2 linked regions of the Pseudobacter ginsenosidimutans genome follow. The protein of the gene in region 1 binds, or shares a complex with, the protein of each later gene. Links are inferred from orthologs where the notes say so. Each region holds a gene or a part of one and is shown in the gene's direction. Other genes may lie near its edges.

Region 1 (4,803 bases):
AACGCCGCAGATCAAAAAGATCCTCTTGAAGCATGGCGCCAAAGAACCGCTGTTTGGCGTGAAAGTGGAAGACATCAAAAAACTGCAAAAAGAAATAAAGGGAGATACGCAGTCCATCGCCATGGAGTTGTACAATACCGGCAACGCAGACGCCATGTACCTCGCCGGCCTCATGGCCAATGGCGCCCAAATGAGCGAAAAGGAATTACAGCACTGGATGGACAATGCCAATTCTCCCGCCCTCAGCGAATACATCGTTCCCTGGGTCGCTTCTGAACATCCGAAAGCCTGGAACCTGGGCCTGAAATGGATCGCCTCCAAAAAAGAACTTATCGCAGCTGCAGGCTGGAACACCCTGGCAGGTATATTATCTCTTAAGCCTGATGCAGAACTTGATATTGCCGCTATCCGAGATCTGATGGAACAGGTAAAAGAGGAAATCCAGACAGCCCCTAATCGTGTACGTTATACCATGAACGGTTTCATCATCGCCGCAGGTAGTTTCGTTCCCGCATTAACGGCAGAAGCCATCCAGCTGGGCAGAAAGATCGGCGTGGTAAGTGTGGATATGAACGGGACAGCCTGCAAAGTGCCCTTTTCACCCGACTATATCCTGAAAGTAAAAGACAGGGGGACTATCGGCAAAAAGAAGAAAACGATAAAGTGTTAGCGAGACCTACACAGAAAAAGAAGTCCCGCATCCGCAGGTCTTGCTCGCATTTGGATTTTCAAACGTAAACCCTCTTGCATTCAATCCATTCTCATAATCGATCTGCATACCAGTCAGGTAGAGCCCGTGTGACGGGTTCATGATAAAGCTCAGCCCTTCGTATTCATACACTGCATCGCTGTCCATTTTCTGATCGAAGCCCAGCAAATAGCTGAATCCTGAGCAACCGCCACCCTTCACGCCCACCCGGAGCATGAGGCTGGTATCGAATCCCGGTTCACCCATCAGTCTTTTGATTTCTGCAATGGCGCCGGGCGTGAACAACAGAGGAGATGCATTTTTCGTTTCCATAAATACAAAAATACGACTACCCGTTATTTTATTACATTTGTCCCACTTAAAAACGACCCTTAATGACTTTAACGACCACGGAATTGGTGCTTTCCCTCGCCATCGCCCTGAGCCTTGGCGGAACCCTGGCATATATGTTCTGGAAGCAAAGAAAGGAAGTGAAAACCCTGATCGAGAAGAAAAAAGCCGGTATTGCGGAAAACGACAAACAGGCTGCCAATATCCAGGGCCTCCAGCTGGGAGCCTATGAGCGCCTGATCCTGCTCACAGACCGCATCGCTCTCCCCAACCTGATCAGCCGCGTGAACCAGCCTGGTCTCAGCGCAAGGGAAATGCAATCCCTGCTCACTATGAATATCAAACAGGAATTTGAACATAATGTTACCCAGCAGATCTATGTTTCAGCAGAATCATGGGATGCAGTGCGTAACCTCAAAGACCAGAATATTCTCATCATCAACCAGGTGGCCAGCTTCCTTCCCGCAGAAGCTAGCGGGCAGGATCTCAATCATGCCCTCCTGGAAATGCTTGTGCAGAATCCCAAAGCAACACTGCACACTGTTGTATCAGATGTGCTGAGCTTTGAAGCGAAGAAACTGATGAAATAAAGAGTGCTAAATTTTGCTTGCTATGTCAGAAGAAAAGAAAGTATTTACCGATAGTGGAATCGAGATAAAACGATTGTATACCGATCCCGTGCCGATGAGCGAACAACCCGGAGAATTCCCTTTCACCAGGGGCGTTCAGCCGGACATGTATCGCGGCAAACTCTGGACCATGCGCCAGTACGCCGGCTTCAGCACCGCGGAAGAAAGTAACAAACGATATCACTACCTCCTTTCACAGGGTGTGATGGGCCTCAGCGTTGCCTTCGATCTGCCTACACAGATCGGGTACGACAGCGACCATGCCCTTGCAGAAGGTGAAGTAGGAAAAGTAGGTGTGGCCATCGATAGCCTGGAGGATATGCAAACCCTCTTCAAAGGCATCAGGCTCGAAGATGTGTCAACCTCCATGACCATTAACGCTACTGGTTTTATTTTGCTGGCCTTCTACACAGCACTCGCCAAACAACAGGGCGCCGATCTCAAAAAGATCTCAGGCACCATCCAGAACGATATCCTCAAAGAATACGCAGCACGCGGCACCTACATCTATCCACCCAAACCGAGCATGCGCATCATCACAGATATATTTGAATGGTGCAGCATGGAAGTCCCAAAATGGAATACCATTTCCATTTCGGGTTACCATATCCGTGAGGCAGGCAGTACAGCGGTGCAGGAGATCGCTTTTACTTTGAGTAACGGTCGTGCTTATGTGAAAGCTGCGCTGGAAAAAGGACTGGATATTAATGTTTTTGGAAAGAGACTTTCTTTCTTCTTCAATGCGCATAACAATCTCTTTGAGGAAGTGGCCAAGTTCCGTGCTGCGCGTCGCATGTGGGCGCAGATGATGAAGGAGCTCGGCGCTACCGATCCGAAAGCGCAGATGCTTCGCTTCCATACACAAACCGGCGGCAGCACCCTCACGGCGCAACAACCGCTCAACAATATTGCCCGCGTTACGGTTCAGACCATGTCGGCCGTACTGGGCGGCACGCAATCGCTTCACACCAATGGCTATGACGAAGCATTGAGCCTGCCTACAGAAGAGGCCGCACGTATCGCGCTTCGCACACAGCAGATCGTGGCTTACGAAAGCGGCCTGGCCGATACCGTAGACCCGCTGGCCGGCTCCTACTATGTGGAAGCCCTCACCAATGAGGTGGAAGCACAGGCCTGGAAACTGATCCATAGCATCGATGCCATGGGCGGCAGTGTATCTGCCATTGAACAGGGATTCATCCAGGACGAGATCGCGCGCAGCGCTTACAATTACCAGCGCGAGATCGAAACCGGCGAAAAGATCATCGTTGGCGTGAACAAATTCCAGGTGAATGAAACTGATTCCATCCCCCTTTTCAAAATAGATGATTCCATCCGTCAGCTGCAATCCGAAAAGCTGGCTTCCCTGCGCAACCGGCGTGATCCCGCCCGTGTTGACCAGATGCTGCAATTGCTGAGCGACCGCGCCACCAATGGCGAGAACATCATGCCGGCAGTGCTGGAAGCAGTGGAGAACCTTTGCACGCTGGGAGAGATCGCAGATACGTTGCGCGAAGTGTTTGGAGAATACAAGGGATAACAATAAAAGCCGCGTATGCCAGGCGGCTCGCGTTGCCGCGGTTAACTTCTGTTCGTTTGTCTCCGGCGAACATTCTACCCGCATTTTCTGTAATTTACCGTATGGCTTACCATACCACCACCGTCAGTACAGACGCAGAACTGCAACAGATCCTGCAACTGCAGGCGGAAAATCTGCGCACCAACATTTCCGCTGAAACCCAGCAACAACAAGGCTTCGTCTCCCTTCAGCACACTCTTCCGGTGTTGAAACAAATGCACGATATAGCACCCAGCATCATTGCTGTAGACGGAGATCAACTGGCCGGTTATGCACTCACCATGCCCCGCGAATGCAGCCATATCGTTCCGGACCTGGCACCCATGTTCAGTTCCTTCGATCAAACACCCTGGAATGGACGTCTGTTGAGCGAATACAGATTTTATGTAATGGGACAGATCTGTGTAGCCGAAGCCTGGCGCGGACAAGGCGTTTTTGATGCGCTTTACCAACAACACAAAACCAGTTACAGCAAGGGTTTCGACTGCATCGTTACCGAGATCGCTACCCGAAACCTCCGCTCCATACGGGCGCATGAGCGTGTTGGTTTCAAAACCATCCATGTCCACCAGGATGAACTGGACGAATGGGCTGTTGTACTATGGGATTGGAGCTGATACATTTTTTGATTATTTTCAGCGTACCAAAAATTGGAATGCTCATGCAGAAACTCCTGGCAATCGCCTCTACCCTCCTATTTCTCGTCACCAGTTTAACTAACGTTGTAGCGCAACCGAGCACTGCCGCCATACACGCAAAAGCGGAATCACTCAAACCCAAACTGATCGAATGGAGAAGACATATCCATCAGCATCCCGAACTTAGCAACCGTGAAGTGAATACTGCCGCTTATGTGGCCGAGCTGCTCCGCTCCTTCGGACTGGAAGTGCAGACAGGCATCGCCAAAACCGGCGTAGTGGCGATACTAAAAGGTGGCAAACCTGGTCCTGTTGTGGCTTTGCGTGCAGACATGGATGCGCTTCCTGTAAAAGAAAGAGTAGACCTCCCCTTCAAATCAACTGTCACAGCAGATTACCTGGGACAAACGGTTCCCGTAATGCATGCCTGCGGACATGACACCCATATTTCCATGTTACTCGGCACAGCACAGCTACTATCGTCGATAAAGAAAGATGTTCCCGGCACCGTTAAATTCATCTTCCAGCCCGCTGAGGAAGGCCCTCCAGGTGATGAAGAAGGCGGCGCGGCGCTGATGGTGAAAGAAGGAGTAATGGACAATCCGAAAGTGGACGCCATCTTTGGTATGCACATTCAATCCGAAATTGAAGTAGGAAAAATTCAATACAAATCCGGGGCCTTTATGGCCTCATCCGATTGGTTCACCATCCAGGTGAAAGGAAAGCAATCACATGGATCACAGCCCTGGAAAGGCGTAGATCCTATAGTGGCAGCTACCGCCATCATCAATGGTTTGCAAACCATCGTAAGCCGTCAATCAGAATTACCCAAAGCACCGGTGGTGATCACTGTAGGGAAATTCAACAGCGGCGTTCGTCCGAATATCATGCCCGAGGAAGCGATGCTCGAAGGCACAA
Region 2 (3,936 bases), 5.7 Mb from region 1 along the record:
TTATTTTCGCCAATAGAAAGTTGATTGTTCACCCATTGATCCCCCAAACGTTTTTATGAAGATTGCCGGTTTCACCATTATCAGGAACGCTGTTATGAACGACTATCCCATTGTGGAAGCCATCGCTTCCATCCTTCCGGTAGTTGACCTGATGATCGTTGCCGTTGGAGAAAGCGAAGATGATACGCTTCAACTGATAGAAAATATTCCTTCAGAAAAGATCCGCATCGTCAAAACTGTTTGGGATCCCAAAGCCAAAAAAGGCGGGGAGATCCTTGCCATCGAAACCAATAACGCATTCAGCCATATCTCCGAAGAGTACGACTGGGCTTTCTATATCCAGGGGGATGAAGTGGTGCATGAACAATACCATGCTGCTATCAGAAAGGCCGCTGAAAGATATAAGGATGATAAAAGAGTGGAGGGATTGCTCTTCAACTATCTCCATTTTTATGGCACTTACGATTATGTGGGCGACAGCCGCAAATGGTACCACAAGGAAGTACGCATCATCCGCAATGATAAATCCATTCAGTCTTACAAAGACGCCCAGGGCTTTCGCCGCAATGGAGAAAAGCTGAACGTGAAGCAGATCGATGCATTTGTTTATCATTATGGTTGGGTAAAGAACCCGCACCAGATGATGGCCAAGAAACGCAATCTCATGCAGTACTGGTCTGAGCAGGAAGATGTAGCTGCTAAATTCCAGGAGCAGGATTTTTTCGATTTCTCAGATTTCGATTCCCTGGAAAGATTTACCGGCACACATCCTACGGTTATGTTGCCGCGCGTTGCAAGCCGTAACTGGCAGATCGATCTGGATGTTTCGCGGAAAAGATTCAATTTCAAAGGAAGGGTATTGTATTGGATCGAGAAGAAGACCGGTAAACGTTTCTTCGATTTCAGGAATTACAGGGCGATCTAACGCTGCCGGGCAGCCGAATATAAGATATCATATCATTTTCTTCACCGGAATAAAATATTTCTCTCTTGACCAACTGGCCATCAATGCTGGAAAAGATCAAAGGCGGCAACCGAAAGAGCCTGGCCAGGGCCATCTCTTACGTGGAAAATGAAGTGGAAGGCTATGACCAGTTGCTGGCTTCACTTCCGGAAAATGAACACACAAAGATCATCGGCATTACCGGTCCTCCGGGAGCAGGTAAGTCAACTCTCGTGGATGCGCTGATCGGCGTACTCACTGCCAAAGGAATGAAAGTGGGTGTACTTTGTGTAGACCCGTCTTCGCCTTTCAATTTTGGAGCGCTGTTGGGAGACCGCATCCGCATGAGTGAGTGGTACGACCATCCCGGCGTTTATATCCGCTCACTCGCCACCCGCGGCTCACTGGGTGGACTGCATCCAAGGATCATCGAGATCACAGAACTGATGAAGGCCGCAGACTTCGATTATGTAATAGTGGAAACGGTTGGTGTAGGACAAAGCGAAGTGGAAATTGTTGGTCTCGCTGATATCACCGTTGTGGTTGTTGTGCCTGAAGCCGGCGACGAAGTGCAAACCATGAAAGCAGGTCTCATGGAGATCGCCGATATTTTTGTTGTGAACAAAGCCGATCGTCCCGGTGCTGATCTTTTTGTGAAGAACCTGCGCCTTATGCTGGCGCCTGTATTCACCACCCATCAGTATGAAATTGCTGTGGTGAAAACAGTGGCTTCGCAGAAAGAAGGGGTGGACAAGCTTTTCGAAAAGATCACCAATTTCCTGCAGCATCCTGTGCACGAATCAAAAAAGCCCTGGCTGCTCACGGAGCGCGCCTGGTTCCTGATACAACAATACAAAATGAAAGGACTCAGTAAAGACCAATTGAAAGAAGCTGTGGAAGCGGCTTTGCAACAAGGGCATTTCAATCTCTACCGTTTTGTGCAATCCTGGCTCTGATTGGTTCACTGCCTGCCGGGAGATATTCCCAACGGCGCATCCTGCAAAGATGAATTGAAAAATGTGTTGAAGCTTTGAATGAGTTCTCCGAATTATGCCGCTTTATTTCCCTTGTACCACCTGTATGCTACAATACCAATGATGGCAATCGGCGTGAATGCCAGGTAAACGATACCGGTATTCAAAGCCTTGGCCGGCTTCTCACCCAGTTGCTGCGCGGTTTTTGTGCAGATAGAACATTGCGCAGTTGCGGTTGCTGCTGAGATAACAACCAAACCTAATATGAAGATGATCTTACGCCACGTTTTCATGATCCTGGAATTATTGGTATGCAAAAATACAACTCAATTCCATTTGTAGACATAGTATTTGCAACCGGTAAAAATTACCATTGAGAAAGGAATTTGGGGATTCTATAGGTATTGGTCGCATTTATTTCCACTTTTCACTACCTGATAATTATGTTTGTGATCAGGATGAATTGATCCTGCCCCGCTACGTACTACATAGGATGAGATCACTATTATTTTATTAAAACCGCTAAGCAGACTATGAACCGGCAGACTTTCCTGTATGCGATCCTTATCTCTTTTTCCATTTCCTGCGGCAAGTCAGGCAATCCTCCCGCAAAGCAGGAACTAACTGTAACACCCAATTCCATTACGCTGGGCGGTTCAAAAGGCGAAAAAGCCACCGTCACTTTACATGCAACCATGGACTGGACATTATCCATATCACCATCTGTTACCTGGCTTACGTTCAACGTCAGTGAAGGCGCTGCCGGCCATCATGAAATTCAGATCACTACCAGTTCTGATAATTTTGATGCGGAACGGACAGCTACATTCACCATTATTCCCATGGGTATGAATGGAGGATCAATGCCTTCAAAGCTGGAACCGGTTACAGTAAAACAACAAAGTAAGGCCGGTAGTTTTTCTGTGAATAAGTCAGACATGCTGATTGCTGGCATAGAGCAGGAACTGGATTCTTTCAGGATCAGTTCAAATATAGGATGGACCATTACTACCACGGCAAGCTGGTTAACGCTGGGCACAACTACGGGCAGCAACAATGCAAAAATTGAGATCATCAATAAGGCAGATAATTTCTCCGGTGTTGAGTTGACCGGTACTATAACGGTGACGCCTGCACTAAGCAGTATTCCAGCACATGTGATCAATGTGAAGCAGGGGCCCTGGAGCCGTTGTTATGGAGGCAGCAGCTTTGATGAGATCATTGCTTCCGCGAAGGCAACTGATGGAAGTCTTGTACTGGCTGGTAATACAGAGAGTATGGATGGCGACCTCGCGGCCAATCATGGACTGGGAGATATTTTGCTGGCCAAAACAGATGCCAATGGTAAGAAACTCTGGCAGAAAGCATTTGGCGGGTCTGGCCAGGATGAAGCCAGGAGCGTAACGGTTGCTTCCGATGGCGGAATTCTGGTAGCCGGCGTTACGCGCAGTAACAATGGAGATGTAAGCGGGCTCAAAGGAAACGATGATGCCTGGGTGTTCAAAACTGATGTGAATGGTAATCTGCTCTGGCAGAAAACCTATGGCGGCACTGGCTGGGATGAAGGCAATTGCATATTGGCTACCACGGACGGCGGTTTCGTGCTCACCGGTAAAGCAGGCAGTACCGATGGTGATTTTGCCGGAGCAGGCAATAAGAATCTTTTCTTCCTCAAAGCCAATAGCAGTGGCGTTGTTTCCTGGGTTCGCCTCTATGGCGGCGCCAATACTGAGTATGGAACGAATATCCTCAACACTAACGATGGGGGCTACCTGCTGGCAGGATCAGTTACCAGCATCGACGGCGATGCAGCCGGCAATCCCAATACAATCGGCAAACCCTGGCTCATCAAAACTGATGATAAGGGTATCCTGGTCTGGCAAACAACCATCAATCATAACCGGTTTGCCATTGCAGGAGGAATGATAAATAGTGGAACAGGTTTCATCGTTTGTGGCAAGCGGCAGATGGACAATACCATTCCCGGAGTGGGTATGAACGATGAAAATGTTTTTGTAA

Evidence for each region. The genes of interacting proteins can lie anywhere in the genome.
Region 2: the proteins of FSB84_RS27990 (region 1) and meaB are in contact, whole or in part, in a crystal structure (PDB 8DPB), measured with the Methylorubrum extorquens proteins. The link is inferred for Pseudobacter ginsenosidimutans from one-to-one orthologs. Residues at the interface, in SOR27001.1 of Methylorubrum extorquens: Glu577, Glu578, Asn579, Asp580, Gly581, Arg582, Arg583, Arg585, His596, Ala604, Ser605, Ala608, Asp609, Gly611, Phe612, Asp613, Val614, Asp615, Ile616, Gly617, Pro618, Leu619, Glu625, Arg628, Gln629, Val631, Glu632, Asn633, Asp634, Glu661; in SOR26638.1 of Methylorubrum extorquens: Arg20, Ala21, Ala24, Arg25, Thr28, Ser32, Arg33, Arg34, His37, Thr98, Gly99, Gly100, Ser101, Ile102, Leu103, Lys106, Thr107, Ala110, Ala113, Ile114, Asp115, Arg116, Ala118, Phe119, Ile120, Arg121, Pro122, Pro124.

The regions. Positions count from the first base shown.
Region 1 is NZ_CP042431.1:7,179,007-7,183,809, forward strand. Bases 1,111-3,929 are described here. They hold FSB84_RS27990 (acyl-CoA mutase large subunit family protein), read left to right. Parts: upstream 1,111-1,651; coding sequence 1,652-3,208; downstream 3,209-3,929. Other genes in these bases: FSB84_RS27985 (DUF7935 family protein), read left to right, coding at 1,111-1,629; FSB84_RS27995 (GNAT family N-acetyltransferase), read left to right, coding at 3,310-3,864; FSB84_RS28000 (amidohydrolase), read left to right, coding at 3,909-3,929. In the rest of the region: FSB84_RS27975 (DNA alkylation repair protein), read left to right, coding at 1-670; FSB84_RS27980 (HesB/IscA family protein), read right to left, coding at 677-1,021; more of FSB84_RS27985, read left to right, coding at 1,084-1,110; more of FSB84_RS28000, read left to right, coding at 3,930-4,803. UniProt on the Escherichia coli protein: Catalyzes the interconversion of succinyl-CoA and methylmalonyl-CoA. Could be part of a pathway that converts succinate to propionate.
Region 2 is NZ_CP042431.1:1,437,917-1,441,852, reverse strand. What follows is about bases 1-2,944. They hold meaB (methylmalonyl Co-A mutase-associated GTPase MeaB), read left to right. Parts: upstream 1-990; coding sequence 991-1,899; downstream 1,900-2,944. Other genes in these bases: FSB84_RS05855 (BACON domain-containing protein), read left to right, coding at 2,451-2,944; FSB84_RS05860 (DUF6814 family protein), read right to left, coding at 1,992-2,210; FSB84_RS05870 (glycosyltransferase family protein), read left to right, coding at 56-925. Also shown: more of FSB84_RS05855, read left to right, coding at 2,945-3,936. UniProt on the Escherichia coli protein: Binds and hydrolyzes GTP. Likely functions as a G-protein chaperone that assists AdoCbl cofactor delivery to the methylmalonyl-CoA mutase (MCM) ScpA and reactivation of the enzyme during catalysis.